3 regions of the Aquiflexum sp. genome follow, and region 2 is predicted to be linked to each of the others. Evidence: riboswitches for the same ligand, from Rfam matches in the RefSeq annotation. Region 2 holds a riboswitch; each other region holds the start of a gene.
The links. A riboswitch is a leader RNA that binds a small molecule or an ion and turns the genes downstream of it on or off. The one in region 2 is predicted to bind S-adenosylmethionine.

Region 1: another riboswitch for S-adenosylmethionine. It lies ahead of ACZFYI_RS10400 (O-acetylhomoserine aminocarboxypropyltransferase/cysteine synthase family protein); the one in region 2 lies ahead of ACZFYI_RS15695 (trans-sulfuration enzyme family protein).
Region 3: another riboswitch for S-adenosylmethionine. It lies ahead of ACZFYI_RS05625 (homocysteine S-methyltransferase family protein); the one in region 2 lies ahead of ACZFYI_RS15695 (trans-sulfuration enzyme family protein).

What each region holds. Positions count from the first base shown of each region.
Region 1 is NZ_CDSBKL010000147.1:3,110-7,585, reverse strand. It holds gene ACZFYI_RS10400 (O-acetylhomoserine aminocarboxypropyltransferase/cysteine synthase family protein) at 1-1,209, opposite strand, end outside; SAM riboswitch class I at 1,398-1,504, opposite strand; gene ACZFYI_RS10395 (DUF4097 family beta strand repeat-containing protein) at 1,835-2,791, shown strand; gene ACZFYI_RS10390 (YbjQ family protein) at 2,788-3,111, opposite strand; gene ACZFYI_RS10385 (amidohydrolase family protein) at 3,239-4,476, opposite strand, start outside.
Region 2 is NZ_CDSBKL010000318.1:386-4,861, reverse strand. It holds gene ACZFYI_RS15695 (trans-sulfuration enzyme family protein) at 34-1,203, opposite strand; SAM riboswitch class I at 1,450-1,556, opposite strand; gene pth (aminoacyl-tRNA hydrolase) at 1,789-2,349, opposite strand; gene ACZFYI_RS15685 (50S ribosomal protein L25/general stress protein Ctc) at 2,438-3,010, opposite strand; gene ACZFYI_RS15680 (ribose-phosphate pyrophosphokinase) at 3,051-3,977, opposite strand; gene ACZFYI_RS15675 (2-phosphosulfolactate phosphatase) at 4,098-4,476, opposite strand, start outside.
Region 3 is NZ_CDSBKL010000056.1:4,560-9,035, reverse strand. It holds gene metH (methionine synthase) at 1-1,243, opposite strand, end outside; gene ACZFYI_RS05625 (homocysteine S-methyltransferase family protein) at 1,236-2,279, opposite strand; SAM riboswitch class I at 2,338-2,439, opposite strand; gene ACZFYI_RS05620 (RidA family protein) at 2,584-3,168, shown strand; gene ACZFYI_RS05615 (hypothetical protein) at 3,165-4,472, opposite strand.

The DNA of each region.
Region 1 (4,476 bases), on a different contig from region 2:
TGCAGCGGCCTGTTCTGACTCACTCAACTGCTGATGGGTAGTTGCAGCAGGTTGGATGATCAAGGTCTTGGCATCGCCGACATTGGCAAGATGGGAGATGAGCTTGAGGTTATTGATGAAGTTGGAGGTGCTTTCCTTATCTCCTTTCAATTCAAAACTCAAAACCCCACCAAATCCGTTTCTCAGGTATTTCTTGGCAAGTTCATGGTAAGGAGAGGATTTCAAACCCGGATAATTTACCTTCTGTACTTTTGGATGAGCTTCCAGCCATTGGGCAATGGCGATTGCATTGTCTACAGTCCTTTGTACCCTAAGAGACAAAGTTTCAAGACCCTGCAATAATAAGAAGGAGTTGAACGGACTGAGTGCCGGTCCAAAATCTCTTAGACCTTCGGTTCTTGCCCTGATGATAAAGGCCATATTAGGAAGTCCCAAAGGATTGTTTTCTCCGAATATTTCCCAAAATTTCATCCCGTGATAACCTTCGGATGGCTCGGTGAATTGAGGGTATTTTCCGTTGCCCCAATTGTAATTTCCTCCATCGATGATTACGCCACCGATCGAAGTGCCGTGACCACCGATCCATTTGGTGGCGGAAGCGGTGACGATGTTTGCACCGTGCTTCAATGGCTGAAACAAATAGCCGCCGGCACCAAAGGTATTGTCCACTATGACAGGAAGGTCATGTTTCTTTGCCATGGCGGCGATGGCTTCAAAATCAGGGATGTTGAATTCAGGGTTTCCGATTGTTTCCAGGTAAATGGCTTTGGTTTTGTCGTCAATCAGTTTTTCAAATTCTTTTGGGTCATTTCCCTTGGCAAAACGGGCTTCAATCCCGATTCTTTTGAATGCGACTTTGAATTGGTTGTAAGTACCTCCGTATAGGAAAGAGGTGGAAACGAAATTTTCTCCAGTCTGTAAGATGTTGTTCAGGGCTAAAAACTGTGCAGCCTGTCCTGAAGCAGTCGCCAATGCGGCCACTCCACCTTCCAAGGCAGCGATGCGTTGCTCAAAAACATCCGTAGTAGGATTCATAATCCTGGTGTAAATATTCCCGAATTCTTTTAGGGCAAAAAGATTGGCCCCGTGTTCAGCGGAATTGAACACATAGGATGTCGTCTGGTAAATAGGCACCGCGCGGGAATTGGTGGTAGGATCAGGAACCTGCCCGGCATGCAATTGTAAAGTTTCGAAGCGATAGTTTGACATGGTATCTTTGGTTTATGTTGTGGTTAAAAATTATAGATTTATACAGGATTAAATTTAAACCTTTTGATTTAGTAAAAGAAAAAAATTATCAATGCATACCAAAAGGCATATAAATTTTTTATCAAAAATGCATTTAAAGATTCTTTAAAGAAAGGAAGTGTGAAAGAAGGGATAATCATGACGTTAAGAATTTATATTTCCAGGAAAGAATTTTACCTGGCAGGATTTGGCACCTTGGATTTTCCTGGTTGCCAGAGGGTCGCTGGGCCTGTCTCTTACCTCTTCTTTATAAATCCTTACACAAAAAGTGAAAGGATAATGCAAATTAATACCCCTGCGCTGTGAATTGCAAAATATCTATGAAATTATTTTTCAATTTGTTTCATAGGGATAATGTGCTTGTATTTTTATTGACCTCAATTATTGCGGGAAGATTTCCTAGTACTTGAATTTTTTTTTAATTCCGAATAGGGGTACCTCAGGGTTTGGTTGTCATAGGTGAAAGGACAAAATGTTATGAATGTTTCCATCTAATAATGACCATCAATTTAAAAATGGGATTTTGGGAATTTTCTGGAGAGTTTGGAAAAAAACTAAATCAAACCAACAAATAAATCTAATTATCATGAACACTATTAATTTGAAATCCAGAGTTTATATGAGCGTTTTGGGGTTTTTGGCCCTTGTAAGTCTCAATTCTTGTTTGGACAATGACCTGGGTACCGTTTCGGAAATCAACCAAGACTTCAGCGGCATTACCTCTGTGGAAGTTGAGGGAGCGTTTCTTGATGTTTCCTATGAGGGGCAAACAGGACAGCAGGAAGTTTCCTTATCGGCCTTGCTAAAATCTAATTCTGGCAAAAGGTATGAAATTGTTTACAATGTCATTGATGATACCAAATTGAAGATTGAAGTCAAAAAAAATGGGGGAATTTCCGGCAACCTCAAAAATGAGGGTTATATCAGGTTGACTGGGCCAAAAGCCATGCTGTTAGAACTTGAGGCGAGTTCTGGCAAAGTCACTGCCAAAGATGTGGTCAGTTCAGAGACAAAGTTACTTGTAAGCTCAGGAGAGATTTATGCCAAAAACATCAACTCCACCCAAACTTCATTGAATTCTTCCTCGGGTAATATTTATGCGGAGGATATTGCCGGAAAAGTGGAGGCTTCTTTATCCTCAGGAAATATTGAATTGGTACGTGTAGATGGCAATGTCAGTGCAGAAAGTTCAAGCGGTCAAATTAAACTTTCAGATGTAAATGGGATGGCAAATTTAACCATCAGTTCAGGAAAGATAGAGTTGTCAAAAGTAAAGGCTTTAGGAAAAGCTACTTTGTCATCCGGTCAGTTGTTTGCCACAGAAACAGGATTAAGCGCAGAAACTTCTCTTAAAGCCTCATCCGGAAATATTTATATCCAGACATTAAATGATTTGAGGGACTTCAATTTTAACATTAGCTCAGGCTCTGGATCTGTAAGGGTAGGCGATAGCCAAGCTTCAGGAAACTTGGTGATCAATAACGGATCCGCTTACACAATCCGAGGCGAGGTGAGCTCAGGGAAAATTGAAATAGTGAATTAAAAGACTTTTTCAATTTTGACGGCAGTACCCGCTGCCGTCACCATGAGCATTCCGTCTCTGATGGTCTCATAGTCTAAGTCGATTCCGACAATTGCTGTTGCACCAAAGGCCCTTGCCTGCATTTCCATTTCAGACATTGCAGTGGCTTTTGCTTCCCGCAATACCTGTTCATAGGCACCCGCCCTGCCACCGACAATGTCTGTGATACTGGCAAAAAAGTCTTTGAAAACATTGGCCCCAATTATGGTTTCTCCCGAAACTATGCCGAGGTAGGCAGTAATTTTATATCCCTCCAAACTTGGTGTTGTGCTTACTATCATCTTGTTTTTTTTATGGTTTATGATTTAACTCTTACGGAAATCCTCCCATAAGATGTTTGGTATTTTAGCAAAATTCTCAAAAAAATAAACCGTAGCTTTTTATGCTACGGTTTATTTTTGGCTTAAATCAATTTTCTTTAAGTCCCGGAGACCGTTGTAAAAACTCCTGATAAAGTTTGATATGTCTGTTGCTCATCGGCACTCTATATCCATCGATGAATACATGTCGAATTTGGGTTTTGGTTTCGAAAGGATCTCCCGTAGAGACAAATAAAGTGGCGTCCTTTCCCTGTTCGATTGAACCCATTCGGTCAGCAACTCCGAAGACCTCTGCTGCATTGATGGTGACAGCTTTTAATGCTTCTTCTTTGCCCATTCCATAAGCAGCCGCAAAACCGGCATTAAAAGGCAGGTTTCTTGTATTCTCAGCATCATTTGACCGGATGACAACTTTTACACCTGCTTTGGCCATTTTACCTGGATTGGTATAGGCCGCATCAAACCTGTCCGAATTTCTGGTAGGGATAGAAAGCATAGGTCCTGTGATCACTGGAATTTTGGAAGCAGCGATTTTATCAGCAACCCTCCAGCCTTCACCTACTCCTGTAAGGATGGCTTTCACATTTTTGGATTGGATCCAGTCAATTGCTAGGTTAATATCAGTGGCAGCATTTACTTCCACGAGCAAGGGTAATTCTCCCGCTACCACTTTCGCCAATTGCTCCATCTCAGGATAATAATCTAGTTCAGCATTGGCTTGCTTCAGCTGATGGAAGGTGACCGCTCTTTCCCAAATTTCATTCAGGGTTTTTTCAGCTTTTTCAGCTTCTTTTTTGATGTCCTCATCACTTCTTCTATCCCAAGTGCTTCGACGAGCTGAGGAAGGAAAATTGAGTACGACTCCTTTGAATCCCGCATACATCTGATCCGCTGTATATCCGTTGAGGTTGATCAAAGCGGCAGTACCCGGGAAAAGCCCTCCAGATGGAGTGGCCAAGGTGGTAGTGACTCCACTCACTCTTGTCACAGGAATAGCCACAGAGTTTGGGTTTACAGCCACTATCGCCTGCATGTTTGGCGTTACCTGACCAATTTCGACGTAATCCTGTGTTTCAGGTACAGAATTGACCTCTACCAATCCAAGCCTGCTACCGCCATCAAACATCCCCGGATATATAAAATGTCCGGTACAATCAATTACTTCTGCATCTCCTGCCGGAATATTTTTTCCGACAGCCTCAATTTTTCCATTGGAAATGAGGACGCTTCCGTTTTCAATATTTCCTTTGGTTACAGTGACTATGGTTGCGTTTTGTAATAAGAACCTCCCATTTCTTGGCTTTATAAATTCTCCATCAAACTGGG
Region 2 (4,476 bases):
TTTTGGAGTTCAAAAAAGAAATTTTGAAACAATTTATCTTGAATGGTTCAAAGCATTTTCCACGTCTTTGATGATATCTTCATGATGCTCCAAACCAATAGACAACCTCACCAATCCATCCGAAATCCCAACTTTAGCTCTTTCTTCCACCGAGAGTTTGCTATGCGTGGTAGAAGCCGGATGGGTGATGATGCTGCGGCTGTCTCCGAGGTTTGGAGTGATAGAGATCATCTGAAGGGAATCAATGAATTTCTGTACCCTTGCCAATCCTCCTTTCAAGGTCAGGGTAATGATGCCTCCCCCTTGTTTCATCTGCTTTTTGGCAAGATCAAATTGTGGATGGGAGGGGAGGAAAGGATATTTAACAAAGTCAATCTCTTTGTTTCCTTCAAAATAGGTAGCCACTTTCAATGCATTTTCACAATGCCTATCCATCCTGACTGCCAAGGTTTCCATGCTTTTTGACAAAATCCATGCGTTAAAAGGGGAGATCGAAGGTCCGGTATGCCGGGTAAAAAACTCTACTTCCTTGATCAGTTCTTTTTTGCCCAAAATCAATCCACCCAAAACCCGGCCCTGTCCATCAATATATTTGGTCGCGGAATGGGTGACGATATGAGCTCCCCATTTTGCAGGTTGCTGAAGATATGGAGTCGCAAAGCAATTGTCCACTACTAAGATTAGATTGTGGGTAGCGGCAAATTTCCCCGCCCATTCCAAATCTATGATTTCCAATCCCGGATTTGAGGGTGTTTCTATAAACAGCATCTTGGTGTTGGGCTGCACAAGTTTGTCCCAATGTTGAAAATCCGAAATATCTCCGTAAGTGGAAGTAATTCCCCATTTTGGAAATATGCGTGTAAGCAATTGATGAGTAGAACCGAAAAGAGAGCGAGAAGCCAATATATGGTCTCCTTGCTGCAAAAGGGATGCAATACTTCCAAACATGGCAGCCATTCCGGAGGAGGTCGCAATTCCGGATTCTGTACCCTCAGCTGCACAAACTTTTTGAATCAGATCAGAAGAATTAGGATTTGAATACCTTGAGTAAATATTTCCTTCGATTTCTTCGGCAAACATCTGTCTGGCTTCCTCAGCAGAGTCAAAAGTAAAACTAGAAGTCAGGTAAATAGGGGAGGAATGCTCCCTTTGGCTTGATTTGGAAGCACTTATTCGGATGGCGTCAGTTTCGAAATGAGACATGGGAATGGTATTTAGTTATTGGTTAATAGGTTAGAGATTTTTTTTAATAAGGAAACATGGGTTTGCTTAAAGACAGAATGGGAAAAAGCCCTGAGAAAATTCATATAAGCATTTATCACCCAACTAAAAAAATTTATAGAGATCGAGACCGGTGGTATTTCTTCGTACTTCGTACTTGGTACTTCGTACTTAATTTTTTCGAATGTTTCCGATAAATGAAGGGTAATCTGAAATTGCATAATGTCTAATTTATAGGTCCCATTAGTTGGGCAGGTTTTGGCACCTTTCGCGATGTGTCGGGATGGTTGCCAGAGGGTCAGCGAGCCTGTTCTCTTGCCTCTTCTTTATAAATCTTTGCCTGAAGTGTACACAAAGTAAGTTTCCAAAAAGTTGATTTCAAAAGATTATTCCATAATACTTTTTTATTGAAGAGAAATACTATTGAAATAAGGCTGATATAAAGTAGAAATTCAATGGAAATATGATAGAAATAAAGTTGAAATAAGATTGAAATAGATATTTATAGATACTGGATACTGGATTTGGGTAAGATTTGTTGTCTCACGTCTCAAATCTCATGTCTAATTAATCATTAAACTGAGTCATCGTCATGTTGATCCCAACAGTGCAAAAACTCAGAACCATATCAATGGCTTTGTCCATGAAAATCGGAAGTTCATCGATTTCCTGCTGAGACCACCTGCCGAGGACATATTCTATTTGTCTTCCTTTTGGGAAATCGTCACCGATCCCAAACCTCAACCTCGGATATTCCTGTCCTCCTGTGAGTTCTTCAATATTTTTCAATCCATTGTGGCCTGCTGAAGAGCCTTTTCCGCGCATCCTCAATTTACCAAAAGGCAAAGCCACGTCATCTACAATGACCATGATGTTTTCTTTGGGAATACCCAATTCCTTAATCCAATAATTCACTGACTTTCCACTGAGATTCATGTAAGTGGTTGGTTTGATCAGATATATCTGCCTGCTTTTGTATTTGAAGTTGGTGCTGAAAGCTAGTCGGTCGCTTTTCCAAGATACGCCTTGTTTGTCGGCGAGTCGGTCTACAGTCAAAAAACCCACATTGTGTCGGGTCAATTCATATTCAGGACCTATATTCCCAAGTCCAACAATCAGGTATTTCATCAATTCTTATTTTGTATTGCTGAGCAAAAATAAAAAATCCTGCTTAAGGACTAAGCAGGATTTGAATTATTGATATTAAGAAGCGGAATTATTCAGCTTTTTTACCTCTCAACGCTCTTGGGATTCCAATAGAGATGATCGATACATTTGGACTTGTCAAGATGTCAAATCCTTCTGCTTTAATTTCGCCCACTTTTACTGATTTTCCAAGGTCAAGTTTAGATACGTCAACTCTGATTTTGTCAGGAAGGTTGGCAGCAAGTCCCTTTACAGCAATTTTCCTTGTTTTGAATTCCAATTTACCACCTTTTTGAACTCCGGGAGCAGTTCCTACAATCTCCACAGGGATTTCAAATTTGATAGGTCTATCAGGGCTAAAAGCCAAGAAGTCAGCATGTATAAGTACATCACTTACGGGATGGAATTGTGTGTCTTTCAATACAGCTTTCATTTTGATGCCTTCGATATTCAAGTCAACCATGTGCACATCAGGTGTGTAAACAAGGTCTCTGAATAGGATGGCGGGAGAATAAAAGTGGATTTGTTCTTTGATGACAGGACCGTAAACAACACAAGGTACATTACCTTCTTCACGGATCTGATTCAATTCTCCACTCTCGAGATTTGCTCTTTTAAACCCTATAATCTCTAATGATTTCATAAATTTTTTAATTTGTTTGTATATAATTGATTAAGTAATCCTAAATAAATAATGCACTGATTGAAGTGTTTCCTGTAACTGCATGGATTGCTTTCGCAAAGAGATCAGAAACAGTAAGAACCCTAATTTTCGAAGAAGCCTGCTTCACAGGGATAGTATCAGTGATAACCAACTCTTTTAAGACAGAATTTTCGATGTTTTGATAGGCGTTTCCCGACAAAACTCCATGAGTTGCAATAGCCCTTACCGAGATGGCTCCTTTTTCCATGAGAATCTGGGCAGCTTTGCAAAGTGTACCTGCGGTATCTACCAAGTCATCTACTAAGATGACATCTTTCCCTTCCACTTCTCCAATCACTTGCATGGACGCGATTTCATTGGCCCTTTTCCTGTGCTTGTCACAGACGACCATTTCTACTTCGAAATGCTTGGCATATGCTCTTGCTCTCGCAACGCCTCCTACATCAGGAGCTGCAAAAATCATATTGTCCAAGGCCAGCCTTTCCAAATAGGGCACAAAAATAGCTGATCCATTTAAATGATCCAAAGGAATATCAAAAAAACCTTGAATTTGTCCTGCATGCAGGTCACAGGTCATAATCCTGTCTGCACCTGCCGAGGTAAGCATATTGGCAATTAGCTTTGCCGCAATAGAAACACGGGGCCTGTCTTTCCTGTCTTGTCTCGCATAACCATAATAAGGAATCACCGCACATACCTTATAAGCACTCGCCCTTTTGGCGGCATCTATCATCAGGCATAATTCCAAGAGGTTGTCTGCAGTGGGATTGGTCGTCTGAATCAAAAATACAGTACAGCCTCTAATGGACTCATTGTAACTTGGTGACAACTCTCCATCACTGAATTTGGAGAGGGTAAGGTCTCCGAGACGTTTTCCGTAATGTTTGGCAATTTTTTCTGCTAGTTGAATGCTATTGGTTCCGGAGAATAGTTTAACCTCAGACATGGTGCTTGGCTTGATTTTCTATTTAAAATTAGGGATTTTCTATGCTGCAAAGGTATGTAAAATTGATTGCTTTCTGAATGAAGCCTGTAATTATTAGAATTTAATTCGGTTTTTGTTGCCTTATGAATGTTTAGCAATAAGTTCTTCACCTGATAGGATTCCAACAATATCATACATGTCAATGGAGAGACAAAAATCAATATCAGCCTCTATATTATGGTTTTGCAATCTTTTGGCATGGGAAGCTTGACCTAAAAATATCTGAAGCCTATGGGAATTGCTTTCATAGAGACTTTTCAAAGCAATCGCTGAGTCACAGTCTGTATCGAAGTTCGGATGTAAACTACTTACCAAAGCACCTGCATACAATGAATCTTCCAAATTGAATTTCCCCTTCCAACCTGCACAAAGTATCAAAACATCCTCAGTCTGACCAATGAGATATTTTGCCGTGGCTTTTAGATTCACAAATGCACCTAGTAAAACTAGGTTGGCATCA
Region 3 (4,476 bases), on a different contig from region 2:
GTTCGGCATTGTAATCCAAATCTCCGACTTTGGGCATGAATGGCTCTAGGTAAGCAACAGCTTTTTTCATCACCCTCGCAGATTTGACCACTTGGGGAAGGAACATTTTGCCCTCTCCAAATAAATCACCAACCACATTCATCCCATCCATCAAAGGACCTTCGATGACCTTGAGCGGGTTCTGGTATTTCAATCTTGCTTCTTCAGTATCTTCAATGACAAAGTCAATGATGCCTTTGACCAATGCGTGTTCTATCCTTTTTTCAACAGGAAACTCTCTCCATGCTTCGTTTACAATTTCTTTTTTTCCGGAAGCTTTTACTGTTTCCGCAAATGAAAGCAATTGCTCAGTGGCATCTTCTGTCCTATCAAAAAGCACATCTTCCACTTTTTGAAGTAGGTCCTTGGGAATATCATCATACACTTCAAGCATGGTTGGATTGACAATTCCCATATCCATTCCGTGCTGTATGGCATGGTAGAGAAATGCAGCATGCATCGCTTCTCTCACAGGATCATTGCCTCTGAAAGAAAAACTGACATTACTCACACCTCCACTGACTTTGGCTCCCGGAAGGTTCTGTTTGATCCATTGCGTAGCGTGAAAAAAGTCTAGGGCATTTTTTCTATGCTCATCCATTCCTGTGGCTACAGGGAAAATATTCGGATCAAAAATGATATCCTGAGGATTGAACCTGACGATATTTACAAGAATATCGTAGCTTCTTTTACATATATCAATTCTTCTCTGATAAGTATCGGCCTGACCTTTTTCATCAAAAGCCATAACGACTACCGCCGCTCCGAATTTTTTGATGGTTTTTGCCTGATGGATAAATTCGGCTTCCCCGTTCTTCAAACTAATAGAATTGACTATTCCTTTACCTTGGATACATTTCAATCCGGCAAGGATTATTTCCCAGCGGGAACTGTCAATCATGATCGGAATCCTACTGATTTCAGGCTCTGAAGCGATGAGGTTAAGGAATTTTTTCATAGCAGCCACACCATCTAGCATGCCTTCATCCATGCAGACATCCAATACCTGCGCTCCTCCTCTTACCTGATCCAATGCGATTTCAAGAGCTTCATCATATTGGCCGTTGAGGATCAGTCTTGCAAATTTCTTTGATCCGGTGATATTTGTTCTTTCACCGACGTTGACAAAGTTGATCTCAGGAGTGAAAACCAAAGGCTCCAATCCTGACAACTTCATTGCCTGGTGTTTTTTGATTTTACTCATCTCCTGCGTTTACAAATTCTATTTTTCTCGGAGCATATTTCTCCGCTATTTTCGCTATGGCCGCAATATGCTCCGGTGTGGTGCCGCAGCATCCTCCCAAAATATTCACATGGCCTTCTTTCAAAAAGTCTTCTATCTGTCCCGCCATTTCATTTGCACCCTGATCGTATTGGCCAAATTCGTTGGGCAAACCGGCATTTGGATACGCAGAAACAAGGAAGGGTGCATTTTCAGCCAAGACTTTAAGGTAAGGCCTAAGTTCTTTTGCGCCCAAAGCACAATTCAACCCTACACTGAACAAAGGAACATGGGATACAGAAATCAAAAACGCTTCTGTAGTTTGTCCTGAGAGTGTACGTCCTGAAGCATCTGTGATGGTTCCCGAAATCATGATGGGAATGCCTCCTTCTTCAGGATTCAAAGGGATATTTCTTTCTTCGAAAACCTCTTGTATTGCAAAAAGAGCAGCTTTTGCATTGAGAGTGTCAAAGATTGTTTCCACCAAAAGAATATCGGAACCACCATCCAACAGTCCCCTCACCTGTTCTTTATAGGCATCAGACAATTGGTCAAAGGTAATGGCACGATATCCCGGATCATTGACATCAGGAGATAGGGAAGCTGTTTTATTTGTAGGGCCCAAAGCACCTGCCACAAACCTCGGTTTGGACGGGTTCTTGGCGGTGGATTCATCTGCTACTTCGCGTGCAATTTTGGCGGACTGGAAATTGATCTCATAAGCCAAATACTGCAATCCATAATCTTCCTGTGCAATAGAAGTTCCACTAAAAGTATTGGTCTCAATAATATCAGCTCCTGCTTCCAAATAGGCCGCATGGATAGATTTGATGACATCAGGTCTCGAAAGCGAGAGCAGGTCATTGTTGCCTTTAAGCGGTTTGGGATGGCTGGCAAGTTCGGGGGTCCGGAAATCCTCCTCAGTCAGCTTAAAACGCTGAATCATGGTACCCATGGCACCGTCGAGGATAAGGATTTTATTCTTGGCTAGAGAGAGTAATAAATCGGTTCTGTTCATGAATATGGTGTATCAAAAACTTATGCGAGCAAGAACCGGAAAAAAGAATTCATTCTTCCGCTCATCTTCTTCCGGCTTTTCCGGAATAGGAATTAGCACCTTGTAAAATCAGGTTGCCAAGACTTCATAGGGCCTTTCCCTCAGTCTTTCTCGATAAGCAATTCAAATTTAAATGCAAAAATTGAATTTTGTGGTTTTTTATAGAGATTCTTTAATAGAATAGGTATATATTTCTTATATCTGTGAAATCAGAAACGATTCCATGAAAAAAGTTTAACCTCTAAAATTCCATCAATTCTGTCTTATGAAATTTGAAAACCTTCACACCAGATCCATTTCTTTTGCTTTATCTTTTATGTTTTTGCTTTTCACCTTTTCCTGTAGCACTCCTGAATCTCAAACCCAAAAAATTTCCGAGGATACTTGGGACGCCGAACAAAAGCTCAAAGACTTGGGGATTGTCCTGCCTGAAGCAAGTTCGCCGGTAGCCAATTATGTCAATGCGGTCAGAACCGGTAACCTGCTTTTCCTTGCCGGAAAGGGACCCGGCCTTCCCGATGGCTCTTATATAACCGGAAAGGTAGGTCAGGATTTGACCATTGAGGAGGGAAAAGAAGCTGCCCGTATGGTTGCGATTAACCAATTGGCTGTACTAAAAGCGGAATTAGGCGATTTAAACAAAGTCAAACGGGTGGTAAAAGTATTGGGAATGGTCAACTGTGGCCCGGATTTTACCCAACAGCCACAGGTCATCAATGGATTTTCTGATTTGATGGTAGAAGTATTTGGAGAAAAAGGGAAACATGCCAGATCTGCTGTGGGTATGAATGCATTGCCGATGAACATCGCCGTAGAAGTGGAATTGATAGTAGAGATCGAAGACAATTAATGCTTGATCCCTACACTTAGCTGGAAGTAGGGATTAGACATATATCCTGACATTGGCAAGTCAAGTAGTTTGTAATTGGCCAAAGGGATTTCATATCCGCCGTTAATTCCAAACATCAACTTGGAAGAATGGTTTGGAGAAATAGGTATTCCATATGCAACAAAAACCTCAGGCTTAGCCATCAGTCCTCCTTTTCTCAAAAACGCATCATGTAAAGGTTCTTCAAACAAACGGGGAAAATCAGGTTTGGCATTGTCTAGCAGGCTGTAGCGGATATTGCCATACCCTATACCACCCGTCCCTCCCAGTTCGAGGTTTTTCCTTTCAAAAAATTTCATCCCTACATTTCCATATACCCTTAGGCTGTTTAGGGTATGGCTTTTTGATTCGTTTGCCTCTTCTGAAAGTCCAAGGTTGTAAAAATCAAACCCATATAGTAATCCCTTGCTTTCCCCCATAACTTTCAATCCAATATTGTTTGGTCTTCCTTTAAAAGGAGCAAGTCCATTCTGTTCTAAGACTGCATTGAACTTATCCGGCTTTGTAAAATGAAATCCATAAATCAAATGGGCACCTATTGCAGCATCTTTGTAAAAGAAATTGTGATCGGGAATTGTAACCCCAGCTCCCAACCTTATGAAAGCACCACTTTGGGTACTGTTAAACCTGATTCCGTTTAGTTTCCAGGAATCCTCAAATGGACTAAAGGAATAGCCAAACCTTGCCAAAAGCTCAATCGCTTCCTCCCTTCCAGGAATAGGTATGTCGTAGCTCATCTGAAACCCAATTTCGGTAAGAAATCCTGTCATGTTCAGTGTACCTTTATGGAGATTGCCATCCCTAAGTATAAAACCATGTTCAGGATTCTGAAAAAATCCCTCAAGGTCTTGTTCAGGATTCTCTTGAAGCATCTGGAAATTTAAAAATCCTGTACCTACCGACATGTAATGGATCAATTGGAAATTTCCTTCTTCAGTAAATGCAAACCCCACATTTAGATTAAATCTCGTGGTATGGTAATCGATCTGGTATCCGTCAAAATTTGATTTTGGCCCGCTGTTTTGTAGTAGTTCCAAACCAAGTATAAAGTCATTGAATCTGGTGATATAACCAAAAGTTAGATTGGAATAGCTGTTCCTCATCGGAGAAAGCCCCTTATTTGCCAACATCTGGTTAAACTCCCTGAGGTTGGCGCCGGTTTTTCCAAATGTCATATACATCGTAGTCCTATTGGACTTCTGAATCTGGGAAAAAGAATGAAATCCAAAAGAAAATAAAAGTAGAAGTACTAAGAAAAGCCTCATACCA